DNA from 3 places in the Klebsiella electrica genome. Region 1 is predicted to be linked to each of the others. Evidence: predicted binding sites of a transcription regulator. Region 1 holds the regulator's gene; each other region holds the start of a gene.
What was found. The regulator Fur, encoded in region 1, represses iron uptake genes when iron is present. The targets are predictions, from matches to a motif close to ATAATAATGAGAACNACTATCAA.
Positions count from the first base shown of each region.

Region 2: the regulator Fur is predicted to act here: its motif matches at 1,218-1,240, upstream of sufA (Fe-S cluster assembly scaffold SufA).
Region 3: the regulator Fur is predicted to act here: its motif matches at 1,392-1,414, upstream of bfd (bacterioferritin-associated ferredoxin).

Region 1 is NZ_CP041247.1:3,756,525-3,759,880, forward strand. It holds gene ybfE (LexA regulated protein) at 1-171, shown strand, start outside; gene fldA (flavodoxin FldA) at 321-851, shown strand; gene fur (ferric iron uptake transcriptional regulator) at 1,144-1,596, shown strand; gene chiQ (ChiQ/YbfN family lipoprotein) at 1,823-2,155, opposite strand; partial or broken gene Electrica_RS17965 (ChiP family protein) at 2,203-2,397, opposite strand; gene tnpA (IS66-like element accessory protein TnpA) at 2,481-3,155, shown strand; gene tnpB (IS66 family insertion sequence element accessory protein TnpB) at 3,152-3,356, shown strand, end outside.
Region 2 is NZ_CP041247.1:2,211,595-2,214,950, reverse strand. It holds gene sufB (Fe-S cluster assembly protein SufB) at 1-797, opposite strand, end outside; gene sufA (Fe-S cluster assembly scaffold SufA) at 800-1,177, opposite strand; gene Electrica_RS10490 (hypothetical protein) at 1,947-2,264, shown strand; gene Electrica_RS10485 (GlsB/YeaQ/YmgE family stress response membrane protein) at 2,425-2,673, opposite strand; gene Electrica_RS10480 (YegP family protein) at 2,840-3,028, shown strand; gene menI (1,4-dihydroxy-2-naphthoyl-CoA hydrolase) at 3,103-3,356, opposite strand, start outside.
Region 3 is NZ_CP041247.1:417,888-421,243, forward strand. It holds gene fusA (elongation factor G) at 1-14, shown strand, start outside; gene tuf (elongation factor Tu) at 85-1,269, shown strand; gene bfd (bacterioferritin-associated ferredoxin) at 1,450-1,644, shown strand; gene bfr (bacterioferritin) at 1,718-2,194, shown strand; gene Electrica_RS01915 (prepilin peptidase) at 2,178-2,645, opposite strand; gene rpsJ (30S ribosomal protein S10) at 3,025-3,336, shown strand.

The DNA.
Region 1 (3,356 bases):
CTCAAACGCGACAAAGTTCGCGGCCTGAAGCGTGTGGAGTTAAAACTCAACGCTGAGGCGGTTGATGCGCTCAACGAACTGGCGGAAGCTCGCAATATGAACCGCAGCGATTTGATCGAAGAGATGCTGATGAACCAGCTGGCAACTCTGCACGGCGGTGATAAAGCCTGAAAATCCTCAAAAAAACACTTTCATGTAGCAGAGTGTGCAGTCGGGCGTGATTGCTGTTTCCGCGCCCTCCCCTGTTCTGCTATGATTGCCGTTATCTGCGGGCATTACGCCACTACCACATCATTAAGTTTCAAGAGGTTATTTTACTCATGGCAATCATCGGCATCTTTTTTGGCAGCGACACGGGCAACACCGAGAATATTGCAAAAATGATTCAGAAGCAGCTTGGTAAAGATGTTGCTGATGTTCACGACATTGCCAAGAGCAGCAAAGAAGATCTGCAAGCCTACGACATCCTGCTGCTCGGCATTCCGACTTGGTACTACGGTGAAGCTCAGTGCGACTGGGATGATTTTTTCCCGACGCTGGAAGAGGTCGACTTTAACGGTAAACTGGTTGCGCTGTTTGGCTGCGGCGATCAGGAAGACTACGCGGAATACTTCTGCGACGCGCTGGGCACCATTCGCGATATCGTTGAGCCGCGCGGCGCCACCATCGTTGGCCACTGGCCGACAGCGGGCTATCATTTTGAAGCCTCTAAAGGCCTGGCGGATGACGATCACTTCGTCGGTCTGGCTATCGATGAAGACCGCCAGCCGGAATTGACCAACGAACGCGTAAGCCAGTGGGTTAAGCAGGTCTCTGAAGAACTGCACCTCGAAGAAATTAAAAATGCCTGATGATTGTGCGGCGTTACCGTAAAGTTTCGCCGCATTAATAGATAGAAGCAATCAAACAAATAGCTACAAGTTTTTAACTTTTAATCACATATCTGTACAATGTCCTCTGATTTAACGAGGTCAGGTGACGCAGTTTGTAGCTGGGGCCTCGTTTTTGACAGCATACAAGGCCCGATACTTGCAGTTTTCATTTGACGACAGCAGTTCTATAATGAGACGCATTGCATCGGGTGATTCTCTGTATTACTTCCGCTGATGGAAGTAGATCGTTTAGCAACAGGACAGATTCCGCATGACTGACAACAATACCGCATTAAAGAAGGCTGGCCTGAAAGTCACACTTCCTCGATTAAAAATCCTGGAAGTCCTGCAGGAACCGGATAACCATCACGTCAGTGCGGAAGATTTATACAAGCGCCTGATCGACATGGGTGAAGAGATCGGTCTCGCTACTGTTTATCGCGTGCTGAACCAGTTTGATGATGCGGGCATTGTGACTCGTCACAACTTCGAAGGCGGTAAATCTGTTTTCGAACTGACCCAGCAGCATCATCACGATCACCTTATTTGCCTCGATTGTGGCAAAGTGATCGAATTCAGCGATGAGTCTATCGAAGCGCGTCAGCGTGAAATCGCCCACCGTCATGGCATCCGTTTGACCAACCACAGTCTGTACCTTTACGGTCACTGTGCGGAAGGCGACTGCCGTGAAGATGAACATGCACACGACGCGCTGGAAAAGTAATTTCCCACCGCGTGAACCGCAAAAAGCCAACCTGACGGTTGGCTTTTTTTATGCGCGAAATCTGCCGCGCCCCCTGCCCTCGTACGCGAGTTGACGTTACCGCATTCCGTCTTACCCCCTGGGATGGTGGTTGATGCGCGCTGCACTTATCAACCGGCGGAACATCAACGCTGAAACGCCAACGGGCGAAGATAATGCTCCGCCCGTTTTCACTCTGTCGTCCGTTTTATTTCGTCGTGTTGTTGCTGCGAATCCCTTTCCAGATGCGATCGCAACGCGCTTTCACCGCCTGATCATTACCGGTACGGGTCGCCTGAATACACTGTTGGTAATCAAGAACGCGCACGCTTTCCTGGTTGGCAAACGCCTGATGCTGTTTCTCTTCTTTCAGCACGTCCAGAACGCTCTGGCAGGCCTGAACCTTGTCCGGGTTCCCTTCTGCCGTATTGATACAGGCGCTATAAGCCTCTTTTAGTTTCGAATCTTCCTTCGGCGCGGGAGCCTGCGTGCAGGCAACCAGACCCGATGCCATAACCGCGATGAGCAATAGCTTCTTCATAATTAACCTCTCAGGTTTGCGGCAGATTTACATCTGCCGCAGCGGCATCAGAAAATAGTGAACGGAGCGATAACCATGAACTTCACGTCACGCTCATCCTGGAAGATGTTGCCATAGCCACCGCTCCAGCTCGGGATATCGGAGTGGTTGTCGTATTGGGTAAAGTGCAGTTTAAACAGCGTTCCTTTTGCCCGGCCGTCCTGTACGGTGTACATCGCATCGAGGCTATACGCGGACTCTTCCGTAAGCGCCCCATCTGCGACGTCTTGTGAAAATTGTCCTGTCTGGCAACAATCGCGCCCATCTATTTTGATGGACACGAACGATGAATTCCCAGACAACAAAAGATATTCCCTGCTTCCGTTCTTATTTGCCTGATGCCCTGCGTTTAAGATTTGAAGATAAACTGACCATCCGGGCCATCGCTCAGCGCCTCGGTCTCAGTCATTCCACAATACATACGCTTTTTCAGCGCTTTATTGCATCCGGTATCGCATGGCCATTGCCCGATTCAGTCTCATTCGCTCAGCTTGACGCCATCCTTTATGCCAACAGAAAAAATGAATCCACTCGCCCTGAAATCAGCGAGGAAAAATGGCGAAAAGAACGGCGAGCCAGCTACAGCCGTGAATTTAAGGTCAGTCTGGCTAAGCAGGCATTACAACCCGGTGCTGTTGTTGCCCGGATCGCCAGAGAGCACGATATCAATGATAACCTGCTGTTTAAATGGAAAAGCCAGTACGAGGACGGCTTACTGAGCGATGATGATATACAGGAATGCATGCCTGTCCCGGTGGCACTGACTGATACGCCAGAGCCGATCAGACCAGTTACAAATCCCTTCTGGCGTAACAAGCCTGATGAGTGCCCTGAGTGCGATCCCGAAAACGTCCCACGGTGCGAGCTGCATCTTAAATCAGGTGTGGTAAAACTGTTTGACCCTCTCACTCCGGAACTGTTACGGGCGCTAATCCGCGAAATGAAAGGCGGTGCCCGATGATAACTCTGCCAACCGGTACCAGAATCTGGATCATCGCTGGCGTCACAGATATGCGTTGTGGCTTCAACGGGCTGGCTTCGAAGGTGCAGAATACGCTGAAAGATGACCCGTTCTCCGGGCATATCTTCGTCTTCCGGGGCCGCAGTGGCAAAATGGTGAAAATACTGTGGGCCGATCGTGACGGGTTGTGCCTGTTCGCCA
Region 2 (3,356 bases), 1.5 Mb from region 1:
GCATGCAGCTGGTAGCTGTCGCGCACCGGGGCGGAACACCCTTCGATGTAGCTGACGTAGCTGCCTTCATCGGCCACCAGAATGGTGCGTTCGAACTGGCCGGTTTTTTCGGCATTAATGCGGAAATAGGTCGACAGCTCCATCGGGCAACGTACGCCTTTAGGCACGTAGATAAAGGTGCCGTCAGAGGCCACCGCCGCGTTCAGCGCGGCAAAAAAGTTGTCATTGCCCGGCACCACGGTGCCGAGATATTGTTTCACCAGCTCCGGGTGATCGTGGATAGCCTCACCAAACGAACAGAAGATAATCCCCTGTTCCGCCAGTTTTTCCCGGTAGGTTGTCGCCACCGAAACGGAGTCGAAAATCGCGTCAACCGCGACTTCACGCCCTTCGCGTACCGGCACGCCCAGCAGGTTAAAAGCCTCTTCGACTTCCTGAGTCAGATAGGCGCCGGGGCCGGTTTGCTGCACCGCGCCAGGCTCCGAAGCGCAGGTGTCGTCGCAGTTGCCGCAGGACGGCGCCGAGTAATAGCTGTAATCCTGGTAGTTGAGCTTTTCATAGTGCGCTTTCAACCAGTGCGGCTCTTCCATCTCCAGCCAGGCGTGATACGCCTTCAGGCGAAACTCGAGCATCCACTCGGGCTCATTGCGGCGGGCGGAAATGGCGCGCACCACCTCTTCGTTGATGCCTTTCGCCAGCTCATCGGTCTTTAAGCGGGTAAAAAAGCCTTCTTTATAATTGAGCGGCCCGTCGGACCAGGTTTTGACATCGTCAGTTGCTTCAGTATTACGAGACATAGTTACTCCGCCTGAACCCCAAAGCTTTCGCCGCAGCCGCATTCGTGCTGCGCTTTCGGGTTATGAAACTTAAAGATTTCATTTAATCCTTCCCGAACATAATCCAGCTCCGTCCCGTCGATAAACGGCATGGCCTGCAGCGGCGCCCACAGTTTCGCCCCGTCGCGCTCAAACAGCAGGTCGTCTTCCGCCGGCTCGGCAATCAGCTCGAGCACGTAACCAAAACCGGCGCAGCCGCTGGTTTTTACCCCCAGACGTAGCCCCTGCTTGTCGGGCTGTTGACTCACCAGGCTGCGAATATGGGCCGCTGCCGCCGGGGTCATCATCAGACCACGCCAGCTAAATTCATCGGGATTGAAGGTTCCTGTATCTAATTCCATCGCTCTACCTCATTGGTTAGCGCCATAAGGGCATACGACCATGTTAATGATAACAATTATCACTTCAACCCAGCCGGAGAAGGGGTATTCCCCTTGCGAACCCTTTTATCTCGCTTTTTATAAGCATAGACCCTCGCCTGCAGGTTATCAGGTGACTATTTTGCAATTTAATATATTGATAAATAATAACTTATTTAGCGTTTTACCCGGACATGACGGGCAATGAGAAAGGTGTATCGGAAATACCTATTTTTGAAATCGAAAACGGTCCATTCAACATGATCAGCATTTACTGTCAAATCAATAGATTGTTCTTTGTACCGTGCGACGACGTGACGCTCTTTACGCTACCTCTTTAGAATTATCTATAAGTATCCTTCTGGATGGCTATTCGTTATCCGGTAAAGCGGAACGGTTATCATTTTAAATTCGGACAAAAACCAGGAATAAAGCTTTTTTCTCTACTGGTAAATTGATGTACAATTCCTGCTTAAATTTCCTACAGTTCTCGACCCTGTGTCGGAGGCACTGCTTACATGGAGTTTGTCCGTACAGGATGATAGATATCAGTATTATGTCGATGTGCATGGTGGTACTGCTGGTTATGAGCGTATTGCTAAACTAGGTCAGCCACAGCCCCTGCTTCCCACATCGGAGCTTCACATTCGTGATGAAATGAGGAGTTTTAGAGGATTCGTCCGCAGTGGCATTGTTCAGCAACGGCGTTGCCTCTAAGATTTCAGCCATATTCCAGCGAGAGGTAACGAAGATGAAAGGAACAATCATTGCTCTGTTAGCCACCGTATCCATTGCCACAGCCAGCGCATTTGCAGCAGATAAAAATGACGTCCCTGCTCCCCCCGATAATCCGCCCGGACAGCCGATGATGGAAATGCCGCAAGGGCGTGGCCCAATGCCGATGCCTCTACCGCCATTGCCACCGCGAAAACCGCTATTATTCTCTGCAACGGTTGCCACCGATAACCCGGCCGAGACGATTAATAAACTGACCGCGCTGATCCCGACAGGGAGCGCTAAACATTATGAAGTGCGCGTGGAAGTCGTTCCTGTACCCGATATGCCCTGAATTATCCCGGCGACTCCCGGTATCATTGACCGGTTAATATCTGCGACATAAAAAAAGCTGCCAGTGAGCGTGGCAGCTTTTATTTTGCGTCTGATTTGGCGCTCAATGTCTATATCCTCACCGCCGATGGCGATGAGGATAGCGGTATGATGACGGGATATTAACTCTTAATCTTTCTGTAGATAAACAGGACGACTAATGCACCAATGACCGCCACTACAAAGCTGCCGAAATTAAAGCCATCGACCTTGCCGTAGCCAAAAAACGTACTGATCCAACCACCTACTACCGCACCAATGATGCCCAGAACAATAGTGACAATAAAGCCGCCGCCGTCTTTGCCTGGCATAATCCACTTAGCCAAAATACCGGCAATAAGACCAAAAATGACCCAGGAAATGATACCCATAGTTAACTCCGTCCTCTTCGTTACTCAAAAGTATTTCGTACTTAAAATAGTAGCATAAGTAACGTGAATAATTCATGAATTATATTTTTAGCGCCGCTGACTTGCTATATAAGCCGCTATGGTCTACATATCATGGTGTCGGTGCTAATGCACAAAGGGGTTAACAATGGGCTATTACGTGATTAAAAAATCTGAGAAAAGCGTTTCCCAGCCATGGTATTTCCTGCTAAAAGCAGATAATCATGAAACCATCGCCACCAGTGAAATGTATTCCTCGAAGGAGGCGGCGAAAAAAGGAATTGCTTCAGTGCAGAAGAATGGTCTCAGCGAAACGATTAAAGATGAAACACAATAAAATCCGCTGAATATAAGGGGAATAACATTCCCCTTATATTTGTACGAGAATCGCCTCAGCCCGCTGCGGCTCTCTCAGACTACCGCCGTGGTCAGGCGCGAGGAGCAGCATAAGCGCCGCTGTTCATCGAAGATTTCAATCTGCCACACCTGGTGGCGCGATCCGATATGCAGCGCTTTACAGACCCCTCTGACCCGGCCACTGCGCACCGAGCGAATGTGGTTGGCATTGACCTCCAGCCCTACCACCTTCTGCTCGCCTTCACTGCACAAATAGCCGGCAACCGAGCCCAGCGTTTCCGCTAGCACCACCGATGCTCCGCCATGTA
Region 3 (3,356 bases), 1.9 Mb from region 1:
CCCGTGGTAAATAAGCCGTAGGGTTAAAACCAAAATCCCGTGCTCTCTCCTGAAGGGGAGAGCGCTATAGTAAGGAATATAGCCGTGTCTAAAGAAAAATTTGAACGTACAAAACCGCACGTCAACGTCGGTACTATCGGCCACGTTGACCATGGTAAAACTACTCTGACCGCTGCAATCACTACCGTTCTGGCTAAAACCTACGGTGGTTCTGCTCGTGCATTCGACCAGATCGATAACGCGCCGGAAGAAAAAGCTCGTGGTATCACCATCAACACTTCCCACGTTGAATATGACACCCCGACTCGCCACTACGCACACGTAGACTGCCCGGGCCACGCCGACTATGTTAAAAACATGATCACCGGTGCTGCTCAGATGGATGGCGCGATCCTGGTTGTTGCTGCGACTGACGGCCCGATGCCGCAGACTCGTGAGCACATCCTGCTGGGTCGTCAGGTAGGCGTTCCGTACATCATCGTGTTCCTGAACAAATGCGACATGGTTGATGACGAAGAGCTGCTGGAACTGGTTGAAATGGAAGTTCGTGAGCTGCTGTCTCAGTACGACTTCCCGGGCGACGATACCCCGATCGTTCGCGGTTCCGCGCTGAAAGCGCTGGAAGGCGAAGCAGACTGGGAAGCGAAAATCATCGAACTGGCAGGCTACCTGGATTCTTACATCCCGGAACCAGAGCGTGCGATTGACAAGCCGTTCCTGCTGCCGATCGAAGACGTATTCTCCATCTCCGGTCGTGGTACCGTTGTTACCGGTCGTGTAGAGCGCGGTATCATCAAAGTGGGCGAAGAAGTTGAAATCGTTGGTATCAAAGACACAGCGAAGTCTACCTGTACTGGCGTTGAAATGTTCCGCAAACTGCTGGACGAAGGCCGTGCTGGTGAGAACGTAGGTGTTCTGCTGCGTGGTATCAAACGTGAAGAAATCGAACGTGGTCAGGTACTGGCTAAGCCGGGCTCAATCAAGCCGCACACCAAGTTCGAATCTGAAGTGTACATTCTGTCCAAAGACGAAGGCGGCCGTCATACTCCGTTCTTCAAAGGCTACCGTCCGCAGTTCTACTTCCGTACAACTGACGTGACTGGCACCATCGAACTGCCGGAAGGCGTAGAGATGGTAATGCCGGGCGACAACATCAAAATGGTTGTTACCCTGATTCACCCGATCGCGATGGACGACGGTCTGCGTTTCGCAATCCGTGAAGGCGGCCGTACCGTTGGTGCGGGCGTTGTTGCTAAAGTTCTGAGCTAATTCTTTAGTTCTGAATTAAAAAGGGCGCTTCGGCGCCCTTTTTGCTGCCCGTCATTTAACGTCGACCAGAATGACGTTGAGACGCAAAAAGAGCTTCTCTTTGATTATTTAAGCAACACACTATTGTAATTATAACTATTCTCATTTACACTTTTGAGCATAAATCGAACGGGAGTCGGTATGTACGTTTGTTTGTGTAATGGTGTAAACGATAAAAAAATTCGTCAGGCCGTACGTCAATTTCATCCACAGTCTTTTCAGCAATTGCGCAAATTCATTCCTGTTGGAAATCAATGTGGTAAATGTGTCCGCGCCGCCCGTGAGATTATGGAAGATGAATTAACTCGTATGCCGGAATACCAGGAGAGCGCTTAAGCGCTCAGGCTTTTCTTTGACATCTTTATAGCCCGAACTACGCTTCAATAAGTGGAAGCGGAGGGACTATATAATGAAAGGTGATGTCAAAATCATAAGTTATCTCAACAAATTGTTGGGAAATGAGCTGGTCGCAATAAATCAGTATTTTCTTCACGCCAGAATGTTCAAGAACTGGGGCCTGATGCGTCTCAATGACGTTGAATATCATGAATCCATCGATGAAATGAAACACGCCGATAAGTACATCGAGCGAATTCTCTTTCTTGAAGGTATCCCCAATTTGCAGGATCTTGGCAAGCTGGGCATCGGTGAAGATGTCGAAGAGATGCTGCAGTCTGATTTACGACTGGAACTCGAAGGCGCAAAAGACCTACGTGAAGCGATTGCTTATGCCGACAGCGTCCATGACTATGTCAGTCGCGACATGCTTATTGAAATCCTGACAGACGAAGAAGGCCATATTGACTGGCTGGAAACGGAACTGGATCTGATTGGTAAATTAGGGTTGCAAAACTATCTCCAGTCACAAATCAAAGTGGCTGACTGACAAGCGTTTGCCACCCGCACCAAAAACCCGCTGCAGCCAAAAAAGGGCCAAAAGGCAGCGGGTTGTTTAATGACCCCTGCACTTTCCCGAGAATAATCAATAGCAGCATGACTCCACCGGCGAAGACAGTCGCCATAAAAACCAACTGCGGCAGCATCTGCCAGCCGTGCCACGCGCCTAGTGCGGCCAGCAATTTGACATCCCCATAGCCTAACCCTTCATAACCACGAATACCCCGGTAAAGCCAATAGAGCAACGCGAAAGCCAGATAGCCACCGATGGCGCCGCCAACGGCATATTCTAATTGAAGCGGGGCATAGTAAAGACAACAGAGCAGCCCGCTCCAGAGCAGAGGGCAGGTCAGGCGATCGGGAAGCAGACCGTAGCGCAGATCGTACCAGCAGAGGGTGAGGGATAAACCGCTATAGACAAGTAATGAGAGGTGCATCATCGGTGAGGCTGCCTGCAATGGGGAATATGCGCGGAGTCTGGTCGAAAAAGGGATGAATGGCAAAGCCCTACCTTCAGTATCGCGAGGCGTCATCCACGGTATTCGCTCGGTTTTCATTACTTTCTATGCCTGTCCGCCGCGGCACGCAAAAATGCTTGCTGATTTTGTATGCAGCACTTGCGTCTGGCGCGAATTTGCGTATAATGCGCGGGCCTGTCAAAATTGGCTGGCTGGTTCGATATGAACCCTGATAGAGCTTTTAGCTATCAAACAATGTTCCCAATTGGGGAACTATGTAAGAACGGTTACACTCTCCCATCAATCGTAATGGGTATGAGGAGTAACCATTTCGTCTATAAATAATTGGAGCTCTGGTCTCATGCAGAACCAAAGAATCCGTATCCGTCTTAAAGCGTTTGATCATCGTCTGATCGATCAATCAACCGCGGAAATCGTCGAGACTGCCAAGCGCACTGGTGCGCAGGTTCGTGGTCCGATCCCGCTGCCGACCCGCAAAGAGCGCTTTACCGTTCTGATCTCTCCGCACGTCAACAAAGATGCGCGCGATCAGTACGAAATCCGCACTCACAAGCGTCTGGTTGACATCGTTGAGCCAACTGAGAAAACCGTTGATGCTCTGATGCGTCTGGATCTGGCTGCCGGTGTAGACGTGCAGATCAGCCTGGGTTAATCAGGTCATCGAGCGATTGA